DNA from 3 places in the Streptomyces sp. NPDC104581 genome. Region 2 is predicted to be linked to each of the others. Evidence: riboswitches for the same ligand, from Rfam matches in the RefSeq annotation. Region 2 holds a riboswitch; each other region holds the start of a gene.
The links. Region 2 has a riboswitch for cyclic di-AMP ahead of ACZ61E_RS01890 (transglycosylase SLT domain-containing protein). Riboswitches for the same ligand answer to the same signal wherever they lie in the genome.

Region 1 (2,256 bases), on a different contig from region 2:
GTGCGGCCGACGCCACCACCTGGGACCGGGTCGCCGAGTGCGAGAGCGGCGGCATGTGGAGCGCCGACCTCGGCAACGGGTACTACGGCGGACTCCAGATCTCCCAGGACGCCTGGGCGGACTTCGGCGGTACGGCGTACGCGCCCAGCCCCGACCAGGCCAGCCGCAGCCAGCAGATCGCCGTCGCGGAGAAGATCCTCGACGCGCAGGGGCCGACCGCGTGGCCGACGTGCGCGCTGATCACCGGTCTCACGGCGGACGCCGACAGCGCTCCGGACGGTGAGCCCTCCGGCGGTGCCACCGAGGAGCCGGAGACGCCCGCCGAGCCCGAGCCCGAGCCGACCGAGACGGCCGTCCTGCCCGCCGCTCCCGAGTCGGTGCCCCCCTCCGGTCAGTTCGGCCGTGACTCCGCCGCCGGCGGCGAGAAGCCCGGCACGGGGGAGTCGAGCGCGCGGCCGAGCACCGAGGCCGGCACGGGCAAGGGCAAGCACCGCGGCGAGCCGGCCCCCGAGAGCGACGCGACGACCGGTTCGCCGGAGTCGGCGGACGGTTCGGGCGGTTCTGACGCCTCGGCGGAGGCGGGCGATCCCGGCACGTCCGGCGAGGCGCGTGATAGCGGTCGTCATGCCTCACGGGGTGACGGTTCGGCACGCGACGACGCCGCCGCCGAGGGCTCGTACACCGTCCGCTCCGGCGACAACCTGTGGGCCATCGCGGACGAGCAGAAGGTGGAGGGTGGCTGGCCCGCCCTGTACGAGGCGAACCGTGAGGTCGTGGGCTCCGACGCCGATCTGATCCTGCCGGGCCAGAGCCTCGATCTGGCCGTGGGTCAGGGGTAGTTAGGCGGACTATGTCCGTATCTGCGCAAGTGAGACAAGCGTCTCTTCGCCCCAACTGACACGGTCTGCCCGGCAACTCACCCCACGTCCTTTCCGACCTGCGTAAACAGAGGTTTCCTCGGGGCGGGACGGGCGAATCATCCCGGATGTTCCGTCTTTGAACATCCGGGATGCCTGTGTTTAACGTCTTAACCGCTCGCACCGCGGGCACCGTCGACCGTCACGCCGAATCCTGCCGTCGGTCGGGGGGAGTACTCGTCGCGTCAAGCGCCGAAGGCAGGAGCGGGGGACCCAAGGTAAGTGCCGGTCATCACGGCCGGCTCGGGGTGCAGCCGTGCGCGGGAGGACGTGAAGACGTTCTCCGGCGGCGCGGCCGGGCAACTCACTTGGCCCGAACCCGACAGCTCACCTCGCAGGCGTCGGTGAGGAGATCACGCATGCTGTTTTCCAGCAACTCAGGCAAGGGCAAGCACCGCCGTCCCTCCAGGACCGTCCGCTACGCCACCCTCGCCGGCATCACCGGTGCCGCTGTCGCGGCCCCGCTGCTCGGCGCCACCTCCGCCTCCGCCGCCACCACCGCCGAGTGGGACGCCGTCGCCCAGTGCGAGTCCGGCGGCAACTGGTCGATCAACACCGGCAACGGCTACTACGGCGGCCTCCAGTTCTCCGCCTCCACCTGGGCCGCGTACGGCGGCAGCGCCTTCGCCTCCAGCGCCGACCAGGCGTCGAAGGCCCAGCAGATACAGATCGCCGAGAAGGTCCTGGCGGGCCAGGGCAAGGGTGCCTGGCCGAGCTGCGGCGTCGGCCTGTCCAACGCCTCGAACGACGCCGGCTCCGCCGAAGCGGCCCCGGAGCAGTCCGCCCCCGAGGCGCAGCCGGCCCCGCGGAAGGCCGAGCCGCGCACCGAGCAGGAGCAGCCCGCCTCGCGTGGCGAGACGCGCGGCCCGGTCAAGAAGGGCGACGGCGAGTACAAGGTCAAGGCCGGTGACACCCTCTCCAAGATCGCCGAGGCCGAGAAGGTCGAAGGCGGCTGGAAGAAGCTGTTCAAGCTGAACAAGGACATCGTCGAGAAGGCCGATGTCATCTTCCCGGGTCAGCAGCTCCACCTGAGCTGACCCTTCCCCGGAACCCCGGCCCCGGCCCGGCGCGCCTCACTCCCCCCGGACGCGCCGGGTCCGGGGCCGGGGTCCGTCCGCCGGGTGAATCGGCGTGACTCCGGTGCGACATTCGCCGCACATCGTGCATTCCGGACTCTTTTCGTCCCAGCGGGCGGGCATCGGCCGACCCTCGCCCGGGAGCCGGTTAGGCTCATGCCGCAGGACCAATGAGGCCCCGCACCAACGCGTCACATCCCAGAAGGAGATGCTCGTGCCGTCCATCGACGTCGTCGTAGCCCGGGAAATCCTTGACTCCCGAG
Region 2 (2,256 bases):
AACGAGGACCAGGAGTTCGGCGCGATCACGATTTTCCCGGCGAGCCGCGACATCACCGGGGTGAAGATCAGGGACACCGAGATCTCCGACTCGACGTATGACGGCATTCAGTTCAAGAACGGCGGCGGCAACGTCCCCGACGTCGAGATCAGCGGTGTGTCGATCGACAGGTCGAACAACGGTTCCGGCATCCTCGCGATGGGCGGCGCCCGCGGCAACGCGACGCTCACGGACGTGACCATCACCAACTCGGCCGAGGGAGACGTGCTGGTCGAGCCGGGATCGAGCTTCGTGATCACGGGCGGTCCCGGCGCCGGGCGAACGGCCGGCTGACACCCCGTCGACGGCGGGGCGGGAGCCCCGCGGCGCGCCTTCCGTACGGCTCTGTGAGGGGAGCCGTACGGAAGGCGCTTTTCTGACACAAAGTGCATATCGCCAAAGGTGGAAGATTGTATTTTGTCCGCTTTGCGGAGCGGGTGTTATGTGCGCTCAGGAACCAACTTGTCCCTTTCTGGGCCGTGTTGTCGCCGGGCGGTTGCATCAATAGTCCGTGATGTGTGTCACAGATTTGGCGGGTGTGTTTCTCCCGTGTCCGTTCCCACCTCCCGTGCGGGAAAGGAAAGTTGAGGGTCCGTACCGCCGGGCGGGAATTCGAATTGTTCGCCATTGGATCAGTGAATGGCGGGGTGCGGTGAATTCAGGACTTGTTTCGCCCGGACGTTCTCGCTTACGTTCTCGTCATTCCGGGCGGAACGCCGAATCCTGCCGCTGCCCGGAAACCGCACCCACCCATTCACGTACGGCAGGAGCGGGGGACCCAGGTAAGTCGCCGGTCCGGCAATGCCGGACCGGCTCGGGGTGAAGCCGCGCCGAAAGCGCGGCCGGGCATCTCCCGCCCGAACCCGACAGCTCACCTCGCAGGCGACGGAGAGGATTTCGTCATGCCCGCACCGGGTAAGCACCGCCGTTCCCGCACCAGTCCGCTCGCCCGCCGCCTCATCGCCCTCGGCACCGGCAGCGCCGCACTCGCCCTGCCCCTGGTGGCCGCCACCACGGCGGGCGCCGCCCCCGCCCCGCAGCAGCCCGTCAAGGCCCCGACGGCCGCCACGGCCGCCGCGAAGGTGACCCACACCGTCGCGAAGGGCGAATCGCTGGCCAAGATCGCGGACGCCCGTTCCGTGAGCGGTGGCTGGAAGGCTCTGTACAAGACCAACCGCGCCGCCGTCGGCGAGGACCCGTCGCTGATACACCCCGGCCTGAAGCTGAAGCTCTCGGGCAAGCCGAAGGCGGCGGCCCCGACCGCGTCGACCGAGAACGCGCCGGGCGAGACCGGCGAAGCCGTCGAGACGGCCGCGAAGTCGTACACCAACGACCTCGACGGCTGGATCCGCGAGGCGCTGGACGTCATGGCGCAGAACGGCATCCCCGGTTCGTACGACGGGATCCACCGCAACATCATGCGCGAGTCCGGTGGCAACCCCCAGGCCATCAACAACTGGGACTCCAACGCGGCGGCCGGCACGCCGTCGAAGGGCCTGCTCCAGGTCATCGCCCCGACCTTCGAGGCGTACCACGTGCCCGGCACCGCGACCGACCCGTACGACCCGGTCGCGAACATCACGGCGGCGTGCAACTACGCGGCCGACCGCTACGGCTCGATCGACAACGTGAACGGCCCCTACTGATCGGGACGGTCATGGCGTGACCCCGAGGCCGGACGGACTGCGCGGAGCAGCCCGCCCGGCCTCGGGCTGTCCGCCGTCCGGGCCGGGCCGGGGCGGGCCGATGCGACGCCGTCCGGCGGCTCAGGAGGGACCGGCCGCCCCGCCGTCCCGGGCGTCCGCGGGCCCCGCCGCCAAGTCCGCCGCCAGGTCCCGCACCCGCGCCCGCCACGCCGCCTCCGCCGCCTCCGCGTCGAAGTCGTGCGGGCCCGTCTGGGTGAGGACCAGCCGGGGCCCGTGCCCCGTCCCGGCGCGCAGCTCCCAGCGGACCTCGCCCTCCGGCTGCCAGGCGTACGCGAGGACCTCCGGCGCCCGTACGTCCGTGACCGGCCCCGCCGGGATCTCGCCGGCCGTGAAGCCGGGCGGCGCCGGTGAACCGGTCAACGGCTCCGCCCCACCGGTCAGTCGGGCCCAGACGACCTCCGCGGGCCGGACGAGCTGGCGCTCGAACCGGACCCGGCGCCCGCCGTCCTCCGTCTTCTCGACGCGCCCCCGCGTCAGCTCGCCGAACCGGGCCATGTACACCTCGTGCAGC
Region 3 (2,256 bases), on a different contig from region 2:
TGCTACGTCTCGTCGACCAGACGGCTCCGCAGCCGCTCGCGCCTCTCGTCCGTCAGGCCCAGGCCGTCCGTGAGGTAGCGGTCGATGCTGCCCCACGTCTCCTCCATCGTCGTGAAGGCCGTTTCGAGGTACTCGGCCCGCGCGTCGAACAGCGGCGCCAGCAGCTCCATCACCTCGGGCGAGGTCCCGTCCGGCGCCGTGCCGCTGCGGCGTACCCGGTACCTGCGGTGCGGCTCGTTCGACTTCAGGTAGTCCGCCTCGATCGCGTCCCGCTCCACCCCCACGGCGAGCAGCGACACGGCGATGGAGAGACCGGCCCGGTCCTTGCCCGCGGCGCAGTGCATCAGGGCGGGCAGGCTCTCCTCGGCCAGGGCGTGCAGCACGCGCCGGTGCTCGGCGGTGCGGTCCAGAATGATCGAACGGTACGAAGCGGACATCCGGGCCACGCCCTTGCCGTCGGCGAGGATCGACCGGAGCTGGTCGAGATCCCCGTCGCGGACCATCTTCCAGAACTCGGTCCCGTCGGCCGGGTCGGTGAGCGGGATGTTCACATTGCGTACGCCGATCAGCTCGACGTCCAGACCGTCCAGCTTCTGGTCGGCCGCGTTGCGGAAGTCGAAGACCGTGTGCAGTTCCAGTGACGTGAGGAACGCGGTGTCCTCGGCCGTGGCGTGCGCGAGATGACCGCTGCGGAAGAGCCGGCCGTACCGCACGCGCCGTCCGTCGGAGGTCGGCAGGCCGCCCACGTCGCGGAAGTTGCGTACACCGGCCAGTTCGGGCTCGGTCGTCGGGACCGGCTGCGGCACCTCGTGCGTCACGTGAGCTCCTCCGCGTCTGCGGCCGGCGCTCGTCGCCGACGCTGTCGCGCTCCGACTTTACGACATCGGTTTCCGGCGAGATCACTGCGCGATTGCGGCTTCTGTCCGTATTGGAGGATTCAACCCAACGTGCCCTGTTCGCGGGTGAGATGGGGGCAGATCGTCCACGGCTGGTGAGCCAGATCATATCCGTGACGGTGTGTGGCGGCGCCGGGAAGGGGAATTGGGGCGGCGCACGGAATTCGAAGATCCGTAATCCACGCAGGGTGACCACTCACGGAGACCGGTATTCGACGACGTATTGCCGGAGGAATACGACGGCTTGTCCGCGTCGGTGCACGCGGCTTACCGTCACCGCAATCCGAGCGGATCGCCGAATCCTGCCGCCGTTCGGAATCCGCATCCACCCAGCACCCATCCACGTGTGGCAGGAGCGGGGGACCCAGGTAGTACGCCGGTCCGGACTTCCGGAACGGCTCGGGGTGAAGTCGCGTCACGGCGCGGCCGGGCATCTCCAGCCCGAACCCGACAGCTCACCTCGCAGGCGCCGGAGAGGAATCCGCCATGCCCGGAAAGGGTAAGCACCGTCGTCCGAGGACCAACCCGATCACCCGCGGATTCGTCGCCGCCGGAACGGGTGGCGCCGCCATCGCAATTCCGCTCATCGGTGCCACCGGCGCGCACGCCGCCGAACAGGCCGCCGCCCCGTCCGTCGCGCCGGAGCGCGCCGCGCACGCCGCCCCCGCCACGCAGACGCCCAAGCAGGCCGCCACCGCCAAGACCGTCAAGACGTACTCGGTCAAGGCCGGCGACTACCTCGCCAAGATCGCCGCGACGCAGAAGGTCAGCGGCGGCTGGCACAAGCTGTACAAGGACAACCGCGCGGCCGTCGGCGACGACCCGTCGCTGATCCACCCGGGCCTGAAGCTCACCATCGGCGCGAAGAGCAAGGCGTCCTCCGAGGGCAAGGCCCGGACCACCCCGGAGAAGCCGGCCCCGGCCGAACCCGCGCCGGCCGAGCCCGCGCCGGAGGCCGACACCACCTCGGCGAACGAGCCCGCCGCCCAGAGCGGCAGCTCCGGGTACACCGCGCCCGTCGACGGCGCGAGCGCCACCACCGCCTACCGCGCGGCCGGCGGCAGCTGGGCCAGCGGCTACCACACCGGTGTCGACTTCGCGGCCGCCACGGGCACCACCGTCAAGGCGGTCGGCCCCGGCACCGTCGTCTCGGCCGGCTGGGCCGGGTCCTACGGCAACGAGGTCGTCATCAAGCACGACGACGGCCAGTACTCGCAGTACGCCCACCTTTCCTCGCTCGCCGTCACCGCGGGCCAGACCGTCGCGGGCGGCGACCAGATCGGCCTCTCCGGTTCCACCGGCAACTCCACGGGACCGCACCTGCACTTCGAGATCCGCACCGGCCCGAGTTACGGCTCGG

Region 1: another riboswitch for cyclic di-AMP. It lies ahead of ACZ61E_RS09550 (transglycosylase family protein); the one in region 2 lies ahead of ACZ61E_RS01890 (transglycosylase SLT domain-containing protein).
Region 3: another riboswitch for cyclic di-AMP. It lies ahead of ACZ61E_RS12275 (peptidoglycan DD-metalloendopeptidase family protein); the one in region 2 lies ahead of ACZ61E_RS01890 (transglycosylase SLT domain-containing protein).

What each region holds. Positions count from the first base shown of each region.
Region 1 is NZ_JBVJNN010000008.1:58,719-60,974, reverse strand. It holds gene ACZ61E_RS09555 (transglycosylase family protein) at 1-839, shown strand, start outside; cyclic di-AMP (ydaO/yuaA leader) riboswitch at 1,098-1,273, shown strand; gene ACZ61E_RS09550 (transglycosylase family protein) at 1,277-1,954, shown strand; gene eno (phosphopyruvate hydratase) at 2,202-2,256, shown strand, end outside.
Region 2 is NZ_JBVJNN010000002.1:65,580-67,835, forward strand. It holds gene ACZ61E_RS01885 (right-handed parallel beta-helix repeat-containing protein) at 1-333, shown strand, start outside; cyclic di-AMP (ydaO/yuaA leader) riboswitch at 777-937, shown strand; gene ACZ61E_RS01890 (transglycosylase SLT domain-containing protein) at 942-1,685, shown strand; gene ACZ61E_RS01895 (SRPBCC family protein) at 1,806-2,256, opposite strand, start outside.
Region 3 is NZ_JBVJNN010000011.1:149,672-151,927, reverse strand. It holds gene ACZ61E_RS12280 (tyrosine-protein phosphatase) at 3-806, opposite strand; cyclic di-AMP (ydaO/yuaA leader) riboswitch at 1,220-1,378, shown strand; gene ACZ61E_RS12275 (peptidoglycan DD-metalloendopeptidase family protein) at 1,383-2,256, shown strand, end outside.